Regions from separate parts of the Cobetia sp. AM6 genome, predicted to be linked through region 1. Evidence: predicted binding sites of a transcription regulator. Region 1 holds the regulator's gene; each other region holds the start of a gene.
What was found. Region 1 encodes LexA, which represses DNA repair genes until DNA is damaged. Its sites were predicted from a motif close to TACTGTNTANNTANACAGTA; they were not measured.
Positions count from the first base shown of each region.

Region 2: a site for LexA is predicted at 3,415-3,434, ahead of CLAM6_RS01940 (LexA family protein). Genes of this name have one in related genera too.
Region 3: a site for LexA is predicted at 2,289-2,308, ahead of recN (DNA repair protein RecN). Genes of this name have one in related genera too.

Region 1 is NZ_AP021868.1:1,013,513-1,021,338, reverse strand. Features, by position in the region: gene nagZ (beta-N-acetylhexosaminidase) at 1-418, opposite strand, end outside; gene CLAM6_RS04375 (L,D-transpeptidase) at 678-1,220, opposite strand; gene CLAM6_RS04370 (TetR/AcrR family transcriptional regulator) at 1,220-1,897, opposite strand; gene lexA (transcriptional repressor LexA) at 2,464-3,093, shown strand; gene CLAM6_RS04360 (hypothetical protein) at 3,240-3,479, opposite strand; gene CLAM6_RS04355 (DUF6586 family protein) at 3,732-4,211, opposite strand; gene topA (type I DNA topoisomerase) at 4,211-6,853, opposite strand; gene pyk (pyruvate kinase) at 7,627-7,826, shown strand, end outside.
Region 2 is NZ_AP021868.1:413,566-421,391, forward strand. Features, by position in the region: gene CLAM6_RS01925 (MliC family protein) at 242-1,222, shown strand; gene CLAM6_RS01930 (FMN-dependent NADH-azoreductase) at 1,376-2,005, shown strand; gene CLAM6_RS01935 (IMPACT family protein) at 2,099-2,725, opposite strand; gene CLAM6_RS01940 (LexA family protein) at 2,752-3,228, opposite strand; gene ccmA (cytochrome c biogenesis heme-transporting ATPase CcmA) at 3,704-4,471, shown strand; gene ccmB (heme exporter protein CcmB) at 4,468-5,190, shown strand; gene CLAM6_RS01955 (heme ABC transporter permease) at 5,356-6,123, shown strand; gene ccmD (heme exporter protein CcmD) at 6,120-6,386, shown strand; gene ccmE (cytochrome c maturation protein CcmE) at 6,468-6,974, shown strand; gene CLAM6_RS01970 (heme lyase CcmF/NrfE family subunit) at 6,974-7,826, shown strand, end outside.
Region 3 is NZ_AP021868.1:162,678-170,503, forward strand. Features, by position in the region: gene fur (ferric iron uptake transcriptional regulator) at 1-324, shown strand, start outside; gene recN (DNA repair protein RecN) at 531-2,201, opposite strand; gene grpE (nucleotide exchange factor GrpE) at 2,579-3,202, shown strand; gene dnaK (molecular chaperone DnaK) at 3,405-5,327, shown strand; gene dnaJ (molecular chaperone DnaJ) at 5,497-6,648, shown strand; gene CLAM6_RS00790 (esterase-like activity of phytase family protein) at 6,824-7,826, opposite strand, start outside.

The DNA of each region.
Region 1 (7,826 bases):
CCACATCGATATCCAGTACCGGCGCAAAGGTGATATCACAGCCGATGGCTGCCATTTCCATGCCCAGCAGCCAGCCGGCATCGCGTGCCAGACCCAGGCCTGCGGCCTGGGCGTCTTCGCCGCAGCCATCACAGTCACGCCCGAGACAGCACTGCGCCAGGCTGCGCATCGATGGCAGGCGTGTCACGCCCTCGCGCAGACGCTGGACGCGCCCGCCTTCCTGATCGATGGCGATCAGCAGGTGGGGATTGACGCTGCGAATCTCGCGGCTCAGTTCCAACACCTGCTCGGGAGAAGCGCAGTTGCGCGCAAACAGGATGACGCCCCCGACGGCAGGGCGTGCCAGCAGTTCACGTTCGTCGCGGGCGAGGGTCAGCCCCGCAACATCGACCATTACGGAGCCCAGTGGCTGTGTCATGTCATCCTTCCTGTCCATGGCCTGCGGCAGTGATGTCCCGTGAAGAGAGGAGCCACGACCGCCAGGACTTCATGTCTTTTACGGGGCTCGGCAGCCTGGAAGAAACGTGATGAATCAGGCTGCCAGCGCGAGGAAAGGCGCAATTCTAGCCGACTGAACCCCTATCGAACAGTCGCGGCCAGCTGCGCCCCGGCAAGGGGCTGTCACGCAGATTCCGGTGACAGCTCATGGAGGGTATCAGACTCGGGCACCAGCGCCTTCAGGCATGCAGCAGTACCGGGGTGCCGGGCACAGCCTCGGCAAAGAGTCGCAGCAGGTCGTCATCACGCAAGCGAATGCAGCCGTGGGACGCCGCTACCCCCATGGGCTCCGTGCTGGGCGTGCCATGAAAATAGATGTAGCGGCGCAGACTATCGACCCGCTCGCTGCGGGCATTGCGACCACGATTGACGCCGGGCTCGCGGCCGCTGAGCCACAGAATGCGCGTCAGGATCCAGTCACGCTCAGGATGCTCCGCGGCAAGCTCGGGCGTGAACACCTCGCCCGTGAAGCGCCGTCCGCGATAGACGGCGCCACGCGGATTGCCCGCCCCGATGGCGGCTCGAATCACATGCCAGCCGGTTGGCGTGCAACCGCTGCCGTCGAGCTCGCCAATACCGTTGAGGCCGCTGGAGATCGCGCAGGCGTGCACCAGCGCCTCAGGGTCAGCCGCGGGGGGCGGCGCATCACGACTGCCACTCGGCGCGTCATTGCGTATCTCAAGGCTTTGGCGCGAGAGGTCCACCGCTACCCAGCAGGCCATCAGCTGGCCGCCTGGGTGACCGCCTCACCATCTCCGAGCGAGGCCGGCAACGGCGCTGCCATCGCCGCGACCACCACCGGACGCATGTGCTGGATCAGCTCACGCACCGTGGTGTGATGGCCGTACTCGGCTTCCTCGATATCGCGCAGCGCATCCAGGCCCGAGAAGGTGAAAATCACGCTGCCGAGCATGAAGTGCAGGCGCCAGAAGCGCTCGTTGTCCGGCAGATCAGGCGTCGCCAGCTTCAAAAGCTCGGCGAAGCGGCTGAAGACCGTGCCGTAATGCTCGCGGATATAGCGTCGCATGTGGCCCTGCCCCTGGGTATAGGCCAGCCCGAGCAGGCGCATGAAGGTACGCAGGCTGTTGCGCTCGGCCGGCACCTCCAGCACGGTACGCGCCATCACCTCCAGCAGGACCTCCAGCGGCACCTGACGCCCGGCGTATTGCTGCTCGACGCTGTCGAGTGCCGCGTGGAAGCGCTCACTGAACGGGTCGAGATAGCGTGCGAAGACCGCCTGGATCAGCGATTTCTTGGAGCCGAAGTGGTAGTTCACCGCCGCCAGATTGACCTTGGCCTTGCTGGTGATGTTACGCAGTGAGGTCTCGGCGAAGCCGCGCTCGGCGAACAGCACCTCGGCAGTATCGAGGATGCGGGTAACGGTATCGGTCTGGGCCATGGGCGGAACCCTTGTCAGGTAGAAAAGAACTGGAGTCGTAGGTCACGGCGCAAGCCCCGCGCGGCGACTCTCTCATGAGGTGGTGCATGTTCACCGCAAGGCACGTTCGATCACGGCACCCGTGAGCACCGCCATCGACGAACATTCGTTTGAAACACTTTGATTCTAGCGCGCCATGCCATGACTGACAATTCTCTCGCGTTTCAAACGCCAGAGGTTTAGCCAAGCCTGATATTCCCTCAACGCTGACCGTGCCGATTCAAGGGCTCGCCTAGCTGGGTGACTGACCACCCCGCCAGCGCCAGGCCGGGTTCACTTCCAGACATTCACCACCAGACATTCACCTCCAGGCATTCACTTCCAGACATTCCCATCAAGAAAGAATGCCTCGGATATCGGCACGAAAAGTCGCCAGACAGCGATATCTCGGCGACTACCTGCCCTTTGAGGCCACCACGCAAGCCACGATGCCTTGCATGACCGCCATGACTGGATACAATGACAGTTGTATGGATGCACACCCCGTGCCGTCAGCTCAAGATGCCGCCCAGGCCAAAGGCAATGCCATGACCCAGCCGCTTACTCCGCGCCAGCAGGATGTCTTCGACTTCATCATCAAGACCATCAAGTCCTCTGGCTACCCGCCGACGCGGGCCGAAATCGCCCAGGCGCTGGGCTTCCGCTCACCGAATGCTGCTGAGGAGCATCTGCGTGCCCTCAAGCGCAAGGGCGCCATCGAGATGGTGCCGGGCACCTCTCGCGGCATTCGCGTGCCGTCGCTGGCTGACGTCGACGACAGCGCCAACGATGGCCTGCCGGTGATCGGGGAAGTGGCCGCCGGCAGTCCGATTCTTGCCAGCGAGCATATCGACCGTCACTGCCCGCTGCCGAGCGACTACTTCTCGCCGGCTGCCGACTACCTGTTGCGCGTGCGCGGCGTGTCGATGAAGGACGTGGGAATTCTGGAAGGCGACCTGCTGGCCGTGCACCGCACCAGCAGCGTGCGTGACGGACAGATCGTAGTGGCACGTCTGGGGGATGAGGTCACCGTCAAGCGCTTCCGCCGTGACGGGCACTACGTGTGGCTGGAAGCCGAGAACGAGGACTTCTCGCCGATCAAGGTCGACCTGCGCACGGACAGCCTGGAGATCGAAGGTCTCGGGGTGGGCGTCATCCGCGATGGCGGCCTGCACTGAGGCCTTGACCAGCAGCGCTTTGAGCAACGAGCTATGCCCAGCAGCACCTTTCTCGCAGAGCTCTGAGCAACAGAAAAGCCGCACGCATTGCACAAAAAAACCCGCCTCGAGGCGGGTTTTTTTGTGCGCGAAGCGCGAGCGATGAATCAGTGCACGATGCCTTCTGACTGCTCGTCCTCGTCTTCTTCGCCATCCCAGAGGCGAGTCCGGGTGATGGCGTGGTCGATCATCTCACGCGCGACCTCGAAACGATTGTCACGCAGCAGATCGGCGGCCTCGTCCGAAATGCGAATGCTGAGCAGCGGCTCACCTTCGCTTTCCGCGGCGCGCAGAATCACTTCACCATCTTCCATTTGCACAATTTCAAGTACGGCGGGATCGGACACGTCATTCCTCCTGCACGGCATCTCGCGAGATACCGGCGTCGTTGTAATCGTCAGCGCGACGGCTGGCAAGCCCGGCACCGCGTTGCCATCAGCGACGCAGAAAAAAGTACGACCACAGCCAGAGCCATGGTCGTACCGGAGAATGCAGGGCTTGCCACAATGCGATCAGTCTAGCACCCGTGAAGGCGAAACGTCACCCGATTGCCATGCGCCAGTCATCACCAGCGTGCAGCACCAGATCAACGCCTTGACCTACCACTCGACACTCGACTCGCGCAGCTGCGGCAGCAGCGCCTTGAATGCCGTGATGGCGGCACTGAGACGCTCGGCCAGCGAGGCGCTCGAGGCTGCCGCGATGATCAGACCATCACCACGCGAACGCGATTCCTCGCGGCGAGCGACGCCGCCCTCTTCATGCAGGCGGGTCACATCCGCGACCAGCTCAGACAACCAGCTGTCGGAATGCTCCAGCAGGCTGCGCAGCTGCTCGACCTCGGCGATGGGCGTCGGCGGCGACGCCAGGCGCTCGCGCCAGCTACCCTCTGGCCAGCGCGCCGTCACGGCACACTCTTCCAGCAATGACGCCAGCGCCAGCTCCAGCAGGGCGAGCGCGCCCTCTTCACCGGCCATGCGACGCGCCACGGCATGCTCATCGTCGCCAGAGGCTGCTGACTGGGCCAGCAGCAACTCGGCCTGATACAGCAGCTGATTGGTACGGGCACGCTGGCTCATCAGCTCTTGGCTCCCTTGCGCTTGTCCTCGACGACCCAGCGGCCGTTGTCGTAGGTCGCCTTCCAACCGGTCGCCTTGCCTTCCTCATCGGTCATGACGTACTGAGCCTTGACCTTGCGCGAGAAGCGAATCTGCGCCGGACGTCCGTCCGGGTCCTGATCCGGGGCTTCGAGAATGAAGTGATACTTCTCCGGCAGCTCGTCGGCATGCGCCTTGAGCTCCTTGACCAGCGGCGGACGCGTCTCGCGATTCTTGGGGAACTGACTGGCCGCCAGGAACAGGCCACTGGCGCCATCGCGCAGCACGTAGTGGTCCTCGACCTTGACGCAGGCAAGTTCCGGCATCGGAATCGGGTCCATCTTCGGCGGCGCCACCTCACCGGACTTGAGCAGCTTGCGGGTATTCTTGCAATTCTCGTTGGTGCAGCCGAAGTACTTGCCGAAACGCCCGGTCTTGAGCTGCATGTCGGAACCGCACTTGTCGCACTCGATCACCGGGCCATCGTAGCCCTTGATGCGGAACTGACCTTCCTCGACCTCGTGACCGACACAGTCCGGGCTATTGCCGCAGACATGCAGCTTGCGCTGCTCATCGATCAGGTAGCTGTCCATCGCGGTGGCGCAGATCGGGCAGCGACGCTTGGCGCGCAGCGCATCCGTCTCGGCATCTTCACCGGCATCGGCCGCCACGGCTTCATCGCCCGGCAGCAGATCGATGGTGGTCTTGCAGCGCTCCTTGGGCGGCAGGTTGTAGCCGGAACAGCCCAGGAAGACCCCGGTCGAGGCGGTACGAATCTGCATCTCACGCCCACAGGTCGGGCAGGCGATGTCCGTCGGCACCGGCTGGTTGGGACGCATGCCCTCTTCGGACTGGGCGTGGTCCAGCTCGGCCTTGAACTCGGCGTAGAAGGTGTCCAGCAGCTCACGCCAGTTGCGCCCGCCGTTGGCCACCTCATCGAGATAGTCTTCCATGCGCGCCGTGAAGCCGAAGTCCATCAGGTCCTTGAAGGACTCGCTGAGGCGATCGGTGACGATGTCGCCCAGTTTCTCGGCATAGAAGCGACGGTTTTCCAGCGCCACGTAGCCACGGTCCTGGATGGTGGAGATGATGGCGGCATAGGTGGACGGACGACCGATACCGCGCTTCTCCAGCTCCTTGACCAGGCTGGCCTCGGTGTAACGCGCCGTGGGCTTGGTGAAGTGCTGCAGCGGCTGCAGCTCGACCAGGTCCAGCTTCTCGCCGATGGCGAGGTCCGGCAGCGACTGGTCCTCTTCCTTCTTGCCCATCGGCTTCATGACACGCGTGTAACCGTCGAACTTGAGCACACGGCCCTTGGCGCGCAGCTCGTAGCCATCCACTTCGATGGTCAGCGTGGAGGACAGGTATTCGGCCGGCAGCATCTGACAGGCGACGAACTGACGCCAGATCAGCTCATACAGACGCTCGGCGTCACGCTCCATGCCGGCGAGATCGGTGGCGCGGCGTGACACTTCGGAAGGACGAATCGCTTCGTGCGCTTCCTGGGCGCCTTCCTTGCTGGAGTAGACGTTGGCCGCTTCCGGCAGGTAGTTGCTGCCGTATTCTTCGCTGATGAAGTCGCGCGCCGTGGCCACCGCGTCCGCCGACAGATTGGTCGAGTCGGTACGCATGTAGGTGATGTAACCCGCCTCGTAGAGACGCTGGGCCATCATCATGGTCTTCTTGACCGAGAAGCCGAGACGACCACTGGCCGCCTGCTGCAGGGTCGAGGTGATGAACGGCGCGTTCGGCTTGGAGCGCGTCGGCTTGTCTTCACGATTGGTGATCGCGAGCTTGGCCGTGCGCAGCGCCGCGATGCGATCCATCGTCTCCTTCTCGCTGGTCGGACGGAAGGCCTTGCCATCCTGACGCGCCAGCTCGAAACGGATCGCTTCACCACTGGCGGCGGCCAGCTCAGCGTGGACATCCCAGAACTCTTCGGGGATGAAGGCGCGGATCTCGCGCTCACGCTCGACGATCAGACGCACGGCAACCGACTGCACGCGCCCGGCGGACAGGCCACGAGCGACCTTGGCCCACAGCAGCGGCGAGACCATGAAGCCGACGACGCGATCCAGATAACGGCGTGCCTGCTGGGCATGTACGCGGTCCATCTTCAGTTCGCCCGGCTCATCGAAGGCCGCCGTGATCGCCTTCTTGGTGATCTCGTTGAACACTACGCGCTTGTAACGCGAATCGTCGCCACCGATGGTCTCGCGCAGGTGCCAGGCAATCGCCTCACCTTCGCGGTCCAGATCCGTCGCGAGATAGATGGTGTCGGCTTTCTCGGCCAGACGCGTCAGCTCGGAAACGACCTTTTCCTTGCCAGGCAGGATCTCGTAATGCGCCTCCCAACCATTCTCCGGGTCGACCCCCATGCGGCGGATCAACTGGGTCTTGGCCTTCTGCGCCTTGTGAGCCGCCTTGACCTCGGGCGACATCTTGCGAGTCTCCGCCGCCTGACGGGCACGTTCCTTGGGGTCGGTGGCCTGCTTGCCGCTTCCGCTGGTCGGCAGGTCGCGGATGTGCCCGACACTCGACTTCACCACGAAGTCGTTGCCGAGATACTTGTTGATGGTCTTGGCCTTGGCGGGCGACTCGACGATCACCAGTGACTTGCCCATGGTTGCTCGCATCTCCTGGCCGGCGCTGATTGCGCCGGCGAATGACTCGTCGCGCTGGGTTTTGTCCCAGCCGAAAAATGCGCCTACCCTACCCCAGCATTTCAGCGCTGACCAGCAATGTTGAGACTGACGCTTCGTCAGGGCGGCTCGACAGGGCGCCTCTGCGACAGCCTCGAGACATGCCATGCCACCCGCCATGTCAGCATGCGGCTTGCGCCGAATGACATCGACAGCCTTCAGGCATGTGGTCGTGGCAATCCGGCATTCGAGCCGGGTTTGAGCATAGGTCATCAGCGCATGGCAGCGGTCAACGGGCCCGATACACGGGGCCGGTACAGGGTTCTGCGCTGGGCCGATGCGCGGAAATTTCGCTCAGCAGGGTATTGCCACTATATAGGTAGCACTGGAATGGCTGTCAGTGAAAGCCAGCCGGCGGACATTGGCGTGACGGGGCGGTCACCACGACACTGCCGCAGAGAGCATGCGACGCCTGGCCGTCAGGCCTCGAAATGACGGGCCGCGCCCGCATGGCGCAGCGCGGCATACCCTGACGCCCCAGCCCATGTCCGCGTACCCGCGACAACGTATTCGCAACAATCGCTCGGCATACTTCACGTCACCCCTTGCAGTCCCGATCGTGATCACGAGAATGGACAACGACAGCCGACGATACTCGACAGGCTCCCTTTCAGCCTTCAATGTAGTAAAATGACAACAACCTGGTTTGCGTTTTCAGCCAGTCCATCACGCCAGTGTTCAAGGAGTATGCTTTCATGCCGCACGCGTTCAACGGCCCGATCCGCCGCACCAAGATTGTCGCCACTCTCGGCCCTGCCAGTGACAAGCCGGGTGTGCTCGACGCGATGATTCGTGCCGGAGTCGATGTGGTACGCCTCAACTTCTCCCACGGTAGCCCCGAAGACCACCGCATGCGCGCCGAGGCCGTACGTCAGGCTGCCGCCGCACAGGGCCG
Region 2 (7,826 bases), 600 kb from region 1:
CCACTGCGCTTGATAGACTTTGGCAGGGTGCGCCAGGAAGGCCGCCGTCTCCGCCTTGAAGTCCAGCCATGCCGCAGTGTCTCGTCGCGAGAGTGCTGCGCTGCATCTTGTCGTCCGACATGCCCAGGGAGGGTCCATCATGTCACGTCATTGCTGTCGTCTTTTTGCCATTTCCCGTGTGTTGCCCCATAGGTGGGCCGCGAGCCTCACGCCAGGGATGATCGCTGCCGGTCGAGCGGGCTTGCGCCTGTCGCCTCTGGCGGTGCCCCTGCTGCTGGCGGGATGTACCTCCCTGCCGTGGAGTCAGGATGCCGCGTCAGGGACGGATGCTGGCCAGCCGCCGCTGAAGGTGCCAGCCCCCGCACAGGACCCGGGCCCCGTGGTGCATGAGGTGGCGAAGAAACCTGCGCCGCCCAGTGCGGAATCGCTGGGCAAGGCCGCTGCGGTGACCTTGCCCTCCAGCTTTCTGCCACCGCCCCGGGCGAGTGAGTATCAGGTATGGCGCTGTACTCCGGCGCAGGATCTTCTGATGGCCTTCAGCGAAGGCGACGCCGAGGCGTCGCATGACTGGTTGCGACTGTGGTCACGCCGGCATGCCTATACCCTGGAGCGGGTCGTCAGTGCCTCGGGCGAGCGTTATCAGGCCAATGCCGGTGCATCGCCGGCCGAGAAGGCGTCTGGTGGTGTGAAGGTGTTGCCCGGTGAAGAGGGACTGGAGGTGTGGTTCAAGGGTTCCGAGGCGATGCTGCAGAATGCCCGCGGCAATCTGGAATGTGTGCAGGATGATCGGCGCGTGATTCATCCGACGACGCAGAAGCCGCTGTTGGTGGCGCAGGGCAATGAGCCCGGCTGGCAGGTCAGTCTCGACAGCGAGCACAATCTGCTGACGCTGACAGCTATGCAGGGCTTGCTCGAGTCGCCGCACGAGGCGCAGGCATCCGAGCGCTCTGCAGAAGCGGAGGCTGGCGCTCGCTCGTCAGGTGTCCAGGTGGTCAAGCTGCCTTATCGGGTCGCCCGTGAGGCAAATGATAGCCGTGTGCTCAAGGCGCAGCTCCCGGCTGACGGCAAGCAGGGCGAGCCATTGCAGCTGGTGGTCGCGCCGGGCGCCTGCTTCGATTCCATGCAGGGCGCGCCCTATCCACTGACGGCGACCTTGACGATTGCAGGGCAGGAATTGAAGGGTTGTGGCGAGGCGTTCCGTTATCAGTCGGCAGTCGAATAAGGGTGATGACCGACTAATTGTTCGCTTTTTTCGAATGATATAGGCGATTTAAGTCGCTTTTCGTGTGGAATGGTTCATTTATCATGCTGTACATGCGGATCGGGTCGAACACCGTCGACAGGATCGCGCCTCACTTTCATGGAGACCCTCCACATGTCAAAAGCTTCGCTCAATGTCCTGCTGGTGTCTGCTTCCCTGTTCGCCGACAAGGGCAATTCACGTGCGCTGGCCTCATCCTTCGTCAGTGCGCTCGAGGCCTCCGGGCAGCCATTTCAGCTGACGCATCATGATCTGGTCGAGCGTGACCTGCCGCATCTCGATGGCGCGGAAATGCAGGCCTGGATGACGCCGGCGGATGAGCGTAGCGCCGAGCAACGCAAGCTCGCCGCACTGTCCGATGGTTTTCTGGCCGAGCTGAGAGCGGCAGACCTGCTGGTCGTCGCGGCACCGCTCTACAATCTGGGCCTGCCGACGCAGATGAAGGCGTGGTTCGACCGGGTGCTGCGTGCCGGCGAAACCTTCCGCTATACCGAGAAAGGGCCGGTGGGCCTGCTGGAAGGCAAGCAGGCGCTGGTACTGGCGGCGCGTGGCGGCATGTACGCGGGCACTGAAATGGACTCCCAGACACCACATCTGAAATCCATGCTCGGGCTGATGGGCATCACGGATCAGCACTTCGTGTATGCCGAAGGCCTCAGCATGGGCGATGAGCCCAGGGCCGCCTCGCTGGCTGAGGCCAAGGCAGCCATCGCCAATCAGGTGGAAGCCCTGCAGTTCCGCTGAGAGAAGTGAAAGCACGAACGCCATCGCCGCCCGGACAAGGGGTGGCGATGGCGTTCGTGTTTGTGGAGAACCAAAGGGAGTCGCTGGCGCCGGTCAGTCGCGGGAATCGAGCACTTCCAGCGCTCCCTTGAGGCGCGCATGCAGTTCTTCCAGCGGCGGCTGGGCGCCGCCTTGCGGCCAGCCCGCCGTCAACACCACGCCATCGGCACCATAGTCGCTGGCATCCACCGGCACATCGTAGCCGCTCAACCAGTGGCGAACATCGGCCTCATGGGCGAAGCCGACCTTCAGACGCCTGGGCGTGCGCGGCGTGAAGGTCGTGGTGGGCAGGTGCTCGAGCGCCTCGAGCACCGCGCGGCTGTATGCGCGCGCCAGGCCGCCGGTGCCCAGCTTGATACCGCCGAAGTAGCGGATCACCACGCAGGCCACCTGGCCGACGCCACTGCCTTCGAGCACCTGATACATCGGCCTGCCAGCAGTGCCGCCCGGCTCGCCATCATCGGAGAAGCCGATGGCGTTCTGTTCATTGGGCGCCCCGGCGATGAACGCCGTGCAGTGATGGCGTGCGTTGGGGTGGGCGAGATGCGCCTGAGCCAGCAGCCGCGTCATGCCTTCTGGCGTCGGGGCATGGGCCAGCCAAGCGATGAAGCGGCTCTTCTCGATCTCGATGCTGTGTTCATGGTGCGCCTCGGGCGCCAGTGCCGGTATCAGATAGGTCATGGCACCATCTTACCAAAGCGTCACCCTCAGTGAGTGACGGCATTGCCGCGCACCACGCCCATCACCATGCCCAGCACTTCGATATCGGCATTCTTGAGATAGATGGGGGCCATGCTGTCGTTGGCCGGTTGCAGGCGCACGCCGGTCTTCTCGATATACAGCTTCTTCAGCGTCACTTCCTGCTGATTGATCATCACCACGGCAGTCTCGCCATTCTCGGCGCTTTCGCTGCGTTCGATGATGATGATGTCGCCATCATGAATATTGCAGTTGATCATCGAATGGCCGCGCACGCGCAGGGCGTAGGTATTGCGGCGCACCATGCGCGTCGGCACGGCAACCGTACCGCAGTCGGCGATGGCTTCGATGGGCATGCCGGCCGTGATGTTGCCGAGCAGCGGGATATCCATCATGTCGCTGGCGGTGATTTCCTGCCAGGCCTGGTCATTGAGCGGCAGGTTGTGAAGACGCTGAAGGTAGTGCGGAGCGTGAAGACGTGACATGAGCTATCCCCTGATGCCGTGCGGTCGGCGCGGATGGTGCGTCGGCCTGCGGTGCAGCGTGGAGGGTCGTCAGGCTGAGTTCATCTGTCGCCTGCTAGGCTCCGCGAACATGCTGACAACGCGTTGAGCCGACCCGATCAGTCTGTGCCTGCACTCGGCAGGCGTGTGATGAAGGTACTGTATGGATACTGTTTTTGTATACAGTGTCTGCATCATAGCAAGCTCTCGCGAAGTGGCAAGAGGTGAGCGGATCGACCGGCGCCAATCCAGCGAAAGTGTGTCGTATGAATGTGCACCACATGTCGCTGATATATTTCTCGAGTGCTTGACTGCCCGTCATGGCGGGGCTGCGAGGTCAGGCGATCGGCTGCTCGGTGGTCAGTGTCGACCTCAGCTCGTAGAATGGCTCGCAGTGACCCCACGGGGTCTGCCCTTGATGTCGCACTCCGCGACGGCTCAGCCGCGAGAATCCGGGATGCCCAGCCAGCCTGCCAGCGATGAAGTTCGTAGCGCGCCGCCTCTGTTGGCGGTCGTGGCGCTCGGCTGTGAGCGTGATGAGCGCTGGCTGTTCGAGGGGCTGGATCTTTCGCTGCATGCGGGAGAGATCCTGCAGGTCGAGGGCCCCAATGGCAGTGGCAAGACGACCCTGCTCAAGATTCTGTCCGGTCAGTTCCATGACTACGAGGGCGAGGTGCTGTGGCGCGGCCAGCCCACCTCGCGGGTGCGTGACGACTTTCTGGGTTCACTGCTCTATCTGGGTCACCAGCCCGGCATCAAGGGCACCCTGACCGCCTTGGAAAACCTTGCCTGGTATCAGGCGCTTGGCGGTCAACCGCAGGCGAAGGTAGAGGCCCGCCGCGAGCTCGCCTGGGCGGCGCTGGACGCCGTGGGGCTGGCCGGTTTCGAGGATATGCCTGCCCAACAGCTGTCCGCCGGTCAGCAGCGGCGTATCGCATTGGCGCGGCTGCATCTGACGCCGCGCCGGCTGTGGGTGCTCGATGAGCCCTTCACCGCCATCGATCGTGATGGTGTTCAGGCACTGGAGGCATTGCTGCTGGCTCACGCCCAGCGTGGGGGCAGCGTGGTGATGACGACTCATCATCGCTTCTCGCAGGCCTCGCGCTTGCGCCGCCTGTGCCTGGGCGCGAAGGAAGGGGAGAAGGCCGAACAGGGTTCAGAGCAGGGTTCAGAGCAGGGCGTGGGCGGGAAAGACACAGCCTCGACACAAGGCGCCTCGGCATGAACCATGAGCTGCTGACGGCATTGCCCGAGGCCCCGCCCACCAGTTCGCTGGCCGGGGCCTTCAAGGCGACCCTCGCGCGCGACCTGCGTCAGGCGCTGCGCCGACGCAGTGAGCTGATCAATCCGCTGGTGTTCTTCGCCCTGGTGATCACGCTGTTTCCGTTGGGCATCTCCCCGGACAAGGCGCTGCTGGCGACGCTGGCGCCGGGCCTGCTGTGGGTGGCGGCATTGCTGGCGACGCTGCTGTCACTGGACGGTCTGTTCCGGCAGGATCTGGAGGACGGCAGCCTCGAGCAACTGTTGCTGACGCCGCAGCCATTGCCGTTGTTGGTGCTGGCCAAGGTGGCAGGCCACTGGCTGTTGACCGGCCTGCCGCTGGCGCTGATGGCACCCTTGCTGGGCGTTATGCTGGGACTGCCGAGCGGCGCCTTTGGCGTGTTGATCGCCTCGCTGGCGCTGGGCAGCATGAGCCTGTCATTGATCGGCGCGATCGGTGCGGCGCTCACGGTGGGGCTGCGGCGTGGCGGGGTGCTGCTCTCGCTGATCATCCTGCCGCTGTACATTCCGGTGCTGATCTTCGGCGCCGGCGCCGTACAGAGCGCCGTCAACGGCATGCCCAGTCTGGCCCATCTGGCCATTCTGGGCGCGATGCTGGCGCTGGCCCTGCTGCTGGCACCGCTCGCCATCGCCGCCGGACTCAGGCTGAGCATCAATGGCTAGTCCGATCAAGAACTGCATGACGCTGCCCGAGCATTCTCGGGCATTCGCAAGGCTCTTCATTGCCCCTGACAAGAGGCCCGTGTGACCGCCGACTCCGACTCTCCTCAAGCGCCTGCCCGCAAGGTTCGCCCCCGCAAGGGTGGGCTATGGCCGTGGCTGCATCGCATGGGCGCACCGGCGACCTTCTTCGCGGCCAGCCAGCGCTGGCTGCCGTGGCTCTGGGCCCTGGCGATCATGGCGCTGGTGGCCGGCAGTGTCTGGGGGCTGGCCTTCGCGCCCGCCGACTATCAGCAGGGCAACAGCTTCCGCATCATCTATGTGCATGTGCCGGCGGCGATTCTCGCCCAGTCGTGCTTCATGCTGCTGGCGGTGTGTGCGCTCATCTTCCTGGTGTGGAAGATCAAGCTGGCGGACATGGTCGCCACGGCCGCCGCGCCTGTCGGTGCCCTGATGACGGCGCTGGCACTGTTTTCCGGCTCGGTGTGGGGCATCCCCACCTGGGGCACCTGGTGGATCTGGGATGCCCGGCTGACCTCGATGCTGATCCAGCTGTTCCTGTATCTGGGCGTGATCGTGCTGCGTGGCTCCTTCGCCAGCCGTGACAGCGGTTCGCGCGCGGCCTCGATCCTGGCGCTGGTCGGCATGGTCAACATCCCGATCATCAAGTATTCGGTGGACTGGTGGAGCACACTGCATCAACCGGCCACCTTCACGCTCAGCGAAGCGCCGCCGATGCCGGCCAGCATGTGGATTCCCTTGCTGATGATGGTGATCGGCTTCTACGCCCTGTTCGGCGCGCTGGTGCTGATGCGCACGCGGGTCGAGGTGCTGAGACGCGAGAGTCGCAAGCAGTGGGTGCGTGATCTGCTGAGTCCGTCTTCGCGTGCGCGCCCCGACGCTGCGGTGGTCGCGACAGAAGGGGACAAGTCATGAACCTGCCGGGCATCGCTTTCTCGAGTGTCAGCGAGTTCTTCGCCATGGGCGGCCATGCGCTGTATGTGTGGTCGGCCTGGGGGCTGACGGCGGCGTGTCTGGTGGGGCTGGTGATCGCCACGCGGCTGTCGCGTCGCGCGCTGGAGGCGGATATCCGTCGCCGGCTGCGCCGTGACGCTTCTCGTCATTCTTCGCACCCTGCTTCACACCGCGCTTCGCATCGTTCGTCACATCAGGCTTCGCGCCACAGCTCTCGTGATTGAATCTGTTTTCTCCCTCCCGCGGCGGTTGTCCCGCCGGCCGCGAGAGGCTTGACCGTCCCTTGCCCTGATCGAGCCCTGACCATGACTCCCAAACGCAAGCAGCGCCTGTATATCGTCACGGCCATCGTGCTGCTGGCCGCCCTCGCGGTGGGCCTGACCCTCTATGCCCTGCGCGCCAACATCAACGCCTTCTATACCCCGACGCAGATCGCCACCGGCGAAGCGCCCCAGGGGCGGCAGATCCGTGCGGGCGGCATGGTGCGTGATGGCAGTGTCAGGCGCGACAACGAGACGCTGGATGCCATCTTCACCGTCACGGATTTCGATCATGACGTGACGGTGCATTATCAGGGCATCCTGCCGGACCTGTTCCGTGAAGGGCAGGGCGTGGTGGTGATGGGCACCTTCGATGGTGAGCATCTCGAGGCCAGCGAGGTGCTGGCCAAGCATGACGAGAAGTACATGCCGCCGGAGGTGTCGGAGGCGCTGAAGGCCTCCGGGCGTGATGTGTCTGGTAACAGGACGGGCAACCTGACCAGCGACAGCAGCGCAGCCAAGGCCGCGCTCGATCCGCAGGAGACCCCGTGATGGTGACGCAACTGTTGCCGGAAATCGGCCACTTCGCGCTGATTCTGGGCGCCTGTCTGGCCTGTGTGCAGGCGGTCGTACCGCTGGCGGGGGCCAGTACGCGCCGTCCGCTGTGGATGAGCTTCGCCCAGCCGATGGCCTGGGGGCAGTTCCTGTTCGTGCTGATCGCCTATGCCTGCCTGACCGCAAGCTTCCTGCTGGATGATTTCAGCGTCGCCTACATCGCCAACAACTCCAACAGCCAGCTGCCGTGGTACTTCAAGTTCAGCGCCGTGTGGGGCAGCCACGAGGGCTCGGTGCTGCTGTGGAGCCTGATACTGGCCGGCTGGGGCTTTGCCGTCTCGCTGGGCGCGCGCCATCTGCCGCGCGACATGCTGGCACGGGTGCTGGGCATCATGGGGCTGATCTCCACCGGCTTCATGGCCTTCGTGCTGCTGACCTCCAATCCCTTCGCGCGCCTGCTGCCGGACATGCCGGCTGACGGCGCGGACCTCAATCCGCTGCTGCAGGACATCGGGCTGATCATCCATCCGCCGATGCTCTACATGGGCTACGTGGGCTTCTCGGTGGCGTTCGCGTTCGCGATGGCGGCACTGATGGGCGGGCGTCTCGATGCGGCCTGGGCACGCTGGGCGCGCCCCTGGACCAACATCGCCTGGGCCTTCCTTACCGTCGGCATCGCGCTGGGCAGCTGGTGGGCCTACTACGAGCTCGGCTGGGGCGGCTGGTGGTTCTGGGACCCGGTCGAGAACGCCTCCTTGATGCCGTGGCTGGCCGGTACCGCCCTGATCCACTCGCTGGCGGTCACCGAGAAGCGCGGCGCCTTCAAGAGCTGGACGGTACTGCTGTCGA
Region 3 (7,826 bases), 850 kb from region 1:
CTGAGTGCCGAGGACGTGTACAAGGCGTTGCTTGAGGCTGGCGAAGATGTCGGTCTGGCGACGGTTTATCGTGTGCTCACCCAGTTTGAAACAGCGGGACTGGTGATGCGTCACAACTTCGATGGCGGTCACGCCGTCTTCGAACTGTCCCAGGAAGAACACCATGACCACATGGTATGTCTGGACAGCGGCGAGATCATAGAGTTCTGTGATCCCGAGATCGAGCGCCGTCAGCGCGAGATCGTCGAGGAGCACGGCTATGAGCTGGTCGAGCATGCGCTAGTGCTCTACGTGCGCCCCAAGGGCGACAAGAGCGATAGCTGACGCGGGTTGCGTCAGGGATGACGTGGCCGGAGAGCCTTCTCCGGCCAGATACACGAACGGCCGCCCTCAGGGGCGGCCGTTCGTGTATCTGGCGTTCATGTTTCCTCGATCCATGACTCTGGCGTTCGTCTTGTTGAGGAGCGTCATTGGACGAATGGACGTCGCTGGCAGTGCATGAACGGCGACGGCGACTTTGACGACAGCGCTCAGTGGCGGCTGTCGGCAGCGCCGAGCATCTCGCGGGCATGGGCGAGGGTCTGCTCGGAGAGATGAATGCCGCCCAGCATGCGTGCCAGCTCGCGCACGCGGCCGCTTTCATCCAGCAGCGCCATATGCGTGCGGGTCGTGTCCTTCTCGGCCTGCTTCTCTATATGCAGGTGCTGATGCGCCTGTGCGGCGACCTGCGGCAGGTGAGTGACGGTCAGCACCTGGCCCTTGTCACCCAGTCGACGCAGCAGCTGGCCGACGATCTCGGCGGTCGCGCCGGAGATGCCGACATCGACTTCATCGAAGACCAAGCTTGGAATGGTCGAGCGACTGGCGGCCACGACCTGGATCGCCAGTGATACGCGCGAGAGTTCGCCGCCGGAGGCGACCTTGGCCAGCGCACGTGGCGGCTGGCCCGGGTTGGCGCTGATGCGGAAGTGGATACGCTCCATACCTTCCGGCTGCGGGCGCTCCCGCGCCTCGATGGCGACCTCGAAGGTGGCCTTGCCCATGCCGAGGAAGGCCAGCTGGTCCTGGATGTCGCTGGCCAGTTGCGGGGCGGCGATGGCGCGTTTGGCGCTCACCTCACTCGCCAGCCCCTTCCAGGCCTCGCGACGCTGAGCCACTTCTTCGCGCAAGGCTTCGATGGCCTCCTCATCGCCACCCAGGCCGTCGAGTTCTTCGCTCAGGCGCTGATGAAGGCCATGCAGCTCGTCCGGCATCACATGATGCTTGCGTGCGATCTGGTGAATGCGGCTCAGGCGCTCATCGACGAAGGCCAGACGCTCGGGATCGAGTTCGGTGACTTCCACGAAGCGATGCAGTTCACGCGCCGCTTCTTCTATCTGGATGCGCGCTTCCTCGAGCATGCCCAGCGCACTGGCCAGTGAGCCATGCTCGTTGCCCGGCAGATGCGCCAGACGTGCCAGGGCCTGGTTGAGGCGTGACAGCGCACCTTCTTCGTCGTGATCACAGCACTCGGCGGCGGACTGCGCCTCGGCCAGAATCTGCTCGGCATTGGCCAGCGTTTCCTGCTCCTGTTCCAGGGCTTCCAGCTCCCCTTCGCACAGCGCCAGTTCATCGAGCTCCTCGACCTGATAGCGCAGCAGCTGTCGACGTGCACGCACCTCATCGCCATCATTGCTCATGCGCTTGAGGCGACGATGCGCCTCCTGCCAGTGACGGAAGTCCTCGCGCAACTGGGCAGCCTGAGTCTCCAGGCCCGCATATTCGTCGAGCTGACGCAGATGCGTCTCTTCCTTGAGCAGGGAGTGATGGGCGTGCTGGGAGTGGATGTCGATCAGGTGCTCGCCCAGCTCGCGCAGGTCGGCGATGGTGCAGGGCGTGCCGTTGATCCAGGCCTTGGAGCGGCCGCTGGCGGTGATGACGCGACGCAGCAGGCAGTCGTCGCTGCCCAGTTCGCGCTCATCCAGCCACTGACGGGCGTCGCCAAGCTCACTGATATCGAAACGCGCGATGAGGTCGGCGCGGTCGGCGCCATGGCGCACGCTGCCGGCATCAGCACGCTCGCCCAGGCACAGGCCAAGGGCGCCGAGCAGGATGGACTTGCCGGCACCGGTCTCGCCGGTGATGGCGGTCATGCCGCGGCGGAAATCGAGTTCCAGCGTTTCGACGATGGCAAAATCTTGGATGGCGAGTTGCAGCAGCATGACTACCTCCGAGGGGGCTTTGACGTACGCCGTGCTGGGGGGAACATCAGCGGACCCGGACTCGATGGGCGGGCTACGGTGTCGCCATACAGTATGTTTATACAGTGAACATGGCTTTTTATACAGCACGTTCGGGTGGCCTTCAATCCATGCCGGGCTCAGTGGGGAGAAAAGCCTGCGGCAAGGCTTGAGAAGCGATGTGCTGTCCCCATATAGAGGCACTGACACTTTCAGTCGGCAGCAATGGCCTGGCCTTGCTGCCTCTCAAGGCAACTCATGGCCTGTCTGTCAGCCAGTACGCGTGATGCTTCGCGACAAGCTCAGCAGGCCACGAATCAGGGCAATGGCGCATAGACGCCGGCCCGCAGGAGATCAGCATGGCTCAGGACCCGCAGACCCCGATGGATGAAGAGCTTCAGCGTGCCGCTCGCGATGCCGAGCCGCAGCCGGAAACGCCGGAAGGTGAAGTGATCGACAACGTACTGGATGCCGACGATACCGGCGCCGAAGGCTCTCTGGTGGACAACCCGGAAGCCGAGATGCTGGCCGCTCAGGTCGAAGAGCTTGAGCAGGCCGTCAAGGAAGCCAAGGACCAGGCGCTGCGTGCGGCTGCCGATGCGCAGAACGCGCGCCGTCGTGCCGAGCAGGACGCCGAGAAGGCGCGCAAGTTCGCGCTGGAGAAGTTCGTCAAGGAAATGCTGCCGGTGGTGGATTCCCTCGAGAAGGCGCTGGAATCCATGTCGGGTGACGAAGCGGCCAAGACCCACGTCGAAGGCATCGAGATGACCTTGAAAATGCAGCTGGATGCCCTGAACAAGTCAGGCGTCGAGCAGCTGGATCCGCACGGCGAGCCCTTCGATCCGGAATACCATCAGGCTGTCGCCATGGTGCCGTCCCCGGACGCGGAGCCGAACAGCGTCATCGACGTGATGCAGAAGGGTTACACCCTCAATGGCCGCCTGGTGCGTCCGGCGATGGTGGCAGTCAGCAAGGCCTCCTGAGGCCTGCGCGCTCCCGACGCCCGATAGGCGTTGGATCGCGCCCTGTGGGGGCTCAGGGCGATCCGGCCGGGAAAATTTGCCCGGCCGGGTCTTGAAACCCTGACACGCGACCCCATCTAGAGAAACAAGTTCAGGCACCGACACAAGGTGCCGACATCCAGACTTATCTTTCAGGCTAGCAACAGATTCGAGGTATACGATTATGGGACGCATCATCGGTATTGACTTGGGTACTACCAACTCCTGTGTGGCAGTGCTCGACGGCGAGAAAACCAAGGTCATCGAAAACGCTGAAGGCGGTCGCACCACACCGTCCATCATCGCTTACACCGACGACAACGAGATTCTGGTCGGCCAGTCGGCCAAGCGTCAGGCAGTGACCAACCCGGAGAACACCCTCTTCGCGGTCAAGCGCCTGATCGGTCGCAAGTTCAAGGATGATGTGGTTCAGAAAGACATCAAGATGGTGCCGTACAAGATTGTCGAAGCTGATAACGGCGACGCCTGGGTGCAGGTGAAAGACAAGAAGATGGCACCGCCGCAGATCAGTGCGGAAATCCTCAAGAAGATGAAGAAGACCGCGGAAGACTACCTCGGTGAAGAAGTCACCGAAGCCGTCATCACCGTGCCGGCCTACTTCAACGATTCCCAGCGTCAGGCGACCAAGGACGCCGGCCGCATCGCGGGTCTCGACGTCAAGCGCATCATCAACGAGCCGACTGCCGCAGCCCTCGCCTACGGCATGGACAAGTCTCGTGGTGACAAGACCATCGCGGTCTACGACCTGGGCGGCGGTACCTTCGATATCTCCATCATCGAAGTCGCCGACGTCGACGGTGAGACCCAGTTCGAAGTGCTCGCCACCAACGGCGACACCTTCCTGGGTGGTGAAGATTTCGACATGCACCTGATCAACTACCTGGTTGACCAGTTCAAGGCAGACAGCGGTATCGATCTGTCCGGCGACAACCTCGCCATGCAGCGTCTGAAGGAAGCCGCCGAGAAGGCCAAGATCGAGCTGTCCAGCGCTCAGCAGACCGACGTGAACCTGCCGTACATCACGGCTGACAACACCGGTCCGAAGCACCTGAACGTCAAGGTGACCCGTTCCAAGCTCGAGTCTCTGGTCGACGACCTGGTCGCACGCTCCTTGAAGCCGTGCCAGACCGCGCTGTCCGACGCCGGCCTGTCCGCCTCCGAGATCGACGACGTCATCCTGGTCGGTGGTCAGACCCGCATGCCGCTGGTGCAGTCCAAGGTGGCCGAGTTCTTCGGCAAGGAAGCCCGCAAGGACGTCAACCCGGATGAAGCGGTCGCCGTCGGCGCCGGCATCCAGGGCGGCGTGCTGGGCGGCGACGTCAAGGACGTGCTGCTGCTGGACGTGACGCCGCTGACCCTCGGTATCGAGACCATGGGTGGCGTGCTGACGCCGCTGATCGAGAAGAACACCACCATCCCGACCAAGAAGTCCCAGGTGTTCTCCACCGCTGACGACAACCAGGGCGCGGTGACCATCCACGTCCTGCAGGGTGAGCGCAAGCAGGCCGCGCAGAACAAGTCTCTGGGTCGCTTCGACCTGGCCGACATTCCGCCGGCACCGCGCGGTGTGCCGCAGATCGAAGTCGCCTTCGATCTGGATGCCAACGGTATCCTGAACGTGTCCGCCAAGGACAAGGCGACCGGCAAGGAACAGTCCATCGTCATCAAGTCTTCCGGCGGCCTGTCCGACGACGAGATCGAACAGATGGTGCGTGACGCGGAAGCCAACGCCGACGAAGACAAGAAGTTCGAGGAAATGGTCCAGCTGCGCAATCAGGCCGACGGCATGATTCACGCGACCAAGAAGACCCTGACCGAAGCCGGTGACAAGGCCGAAGCCAGCGAGAAGGAAGCCATCGAGACGGCCATTTCCGAGCTGGAAGAAGCCCTGAAAGGCGACGACAAGGATGCGATCCAGGCCAAGCTGGATGCACTGACCGAAGCGTCCGGCAACCTGGCGCAGAAGCTCTACGCCGAGCAGGGCGCCCAGGGTGAGCAGGCTGCCGAAGGTCAGGCTGGCAAGAAGCAGGACGACGACGTGGTTGACGCCGAGTACGAGGAAGTCAACGACGACAAGAAGTCCTGAGGGATTTCTTGAACGACGTCTGATGACAGCGCGGGAGCCTTGTGAAGGTGTCCCGCGTTGTCGTTTGCATCGGTGGCGCCTTGCGCTAGCCGCGAGCCACCGGTGACAACCGGCATTCCAGAACAGACCGGCAGCCTCAGGCTGCCAGCAATCCAGGCGGACCTGATCCATGTCCAAGCGTGATTATTACGAAGTGCTTGGTGTCGAGCGTGGCGCCGACACCAAGGACATCAAGAAGGCGTACCGACGCCTGGCCCAGAAGCATCACCCGGACCGCAACCCGGATGATGAAACTTCGGCCGAGAAGTTCCGTGAAGTCTCTGAAGCCTACGAAGTGCTGTCCGATGCTGACAAGCGCGCCGCCTATGACCAGTTCGGTCATGCCGGTGTCGATGGTCAGGGCGGCGGTGGCTTCGGTGGCGGCGGCTTTGGCGGTGGTGGTGCCGGCGGCTTCGGCGATGTGTTCGGCGATGTCTTCGGTGACATCTTCGGTGGCGGCGGTGGTCGTCGCAACCCGAACGCTCCGCAGCGCGGTAGCGACCTGCGTTACAACCTGGATCTCGATCTGGAATCGGCAGTTGCCGGTACCACGGTCGATATCCGCGTGCCGCGTCTGGCGGCCTGTGGCCACTGCGATGGCGATGGTGCCGAGCCGGGTTCCAGCAAGGAAACCTGCCCGACCTGCAATGGCATGGGCAAGGTGCGCATGCAGCAGGGCTTCTTCGCGGTCGAGCAGGCGTGTCCGACCTGCCACGGTCGTGGCGAGAAGATCAGCGTGCCGTGTCGCAAGTGTCACGGCGAAGGTCGCGTCCAGGAATCCAAGACCCTCTCGGTCAAGATTCCGCCGGGCGTCGACACCGGCGACCGCATCCGCCTGAACGGCGAAGGCGAGGGTGGTGTCAATGGCGGGCCATCAGGTGATCTGTATGTGCAGGTCAACCTGCGCGAGCACGAGATCTTCAAGCGCGATGGTCGTCACCTGCAGTGTGAAGTGCCGATCAGCTTTGTCGATGCGGCGCTGGGCGGTGAGCTCAACGTGCCGACCCTCGACGGACGTGTCGTGCTTAAGATTCCGGCCGAGACCCAGACCGGCAAGCTGTTCCGTCTGCGCGGCAAGGGCGTCAAGCCGGTGCGCGGCGGCCCCGCCGGGGACCTGCTGTGCAAGGTGGTCATCGAGACTCCGGTCAGCCTGAATGAAGAGCAGAAGGAGCTGCTGCGTCAGTTCCAGCAGAGCCTTGGTGATACCGGCAAGAGCCATTCACCGAAGGAGAACAGCTTCTTCGATGGCGTGAAGAAGTTCTTCGAAGACATGAAGCCCTAGGCATTCGCCTTGCCGTCTGCGGGCCAGTCCCGTGGATGGCCTTCATGCCAGAGAGCCCCGCACTCGACTTGTCGAGTGCGGGGCTCTCGCGTTTCAGGCTCGGTGGCTCAGCCAGGCAATTCAGTCCGGTGACTCATTCTGGTAGCTCAGTCCAGTAGCACAGCCCGGGGCATGGCTACTCCGGCGCCGATTCAGCCGTGAAGGCCTCGGGCTCGATGACGGCAAAGCAGCTCAGCAGCGTGGTCTGGAAGCTGCTGAAGTTGTCATCCGAGATCATCAGGAAGCGATTGCCTTCCAGATGCGTCAGCCCTTCGAAGTTGTCCAGCGACCAGCCATCGCCGCTCGACAGGCGTGCCAGGGTGCGCACCTCGGCCTGGGTGCCGGGCTCGCCGAGATGCGCGCGGCGCAGGCTGATCACCAGCGGGAAGGGCGGTGAGAAGGCGCGCTCTAGCATCAGCATGTCACCGTCGGGCAGCATCTCCATCGCGGTCAGGCTCGAGCCGGTGTCGCTGGCCAACGGGTAGCTCCACTCGTGCTTGTCGTCGAGGCTGAAGATGCGCGTCATGCCCTCGCTCATGCCCTCCGGCGTGGCTTCCAGTCCGGCGAGCATGCCGTATTCCGGGTGCAGGGTCAGGGCTTCCATGCCGTTGTTGGGCGCCGCGCCACGCGCGCCCATCGGGGTGAAGGGCTCGCTGACGGCCAGGCCGCTGGGCAGGAAGTGCTCGACGCGTGGCTGCTGCTCGAAGCTGATCACCAGGCGGGAGTCGCCGCGGCGGTCATTGTTCGCGCGCAGCAGCTGCAGGCCCTCGGCATCACTGAGGGCGCCGCGCAGCGAGACATCGGTCTCGTCGCGTAGGGTGTAGGTGTTGAGCGCCTTGGCCCCGACCAGCTCACCGTGACGGAAGGCGAGCCGCAGGCGATGCAGCCAGCCGCGGTCCGACACGGCATACAGCAGTGACTCGTCCTGGTCCCAGCCGATGTCCGACAGGCCACCTACGGGGGTGTCATCCAGCCATTTGCCCGGCAGCCTGAGCGTGCCGCACCACTGGATTTCCGGGAACTCGCTCTTCTGTTCCGGCGATGCCAGCGTGTAGGGGCGCGGGTGAACGCCGCAGGCGCTCAACAGGCCGGCGAGCGCCGTGGTGACAGAGAGGGTCTGGAGCATGCGCCAGCGGCGC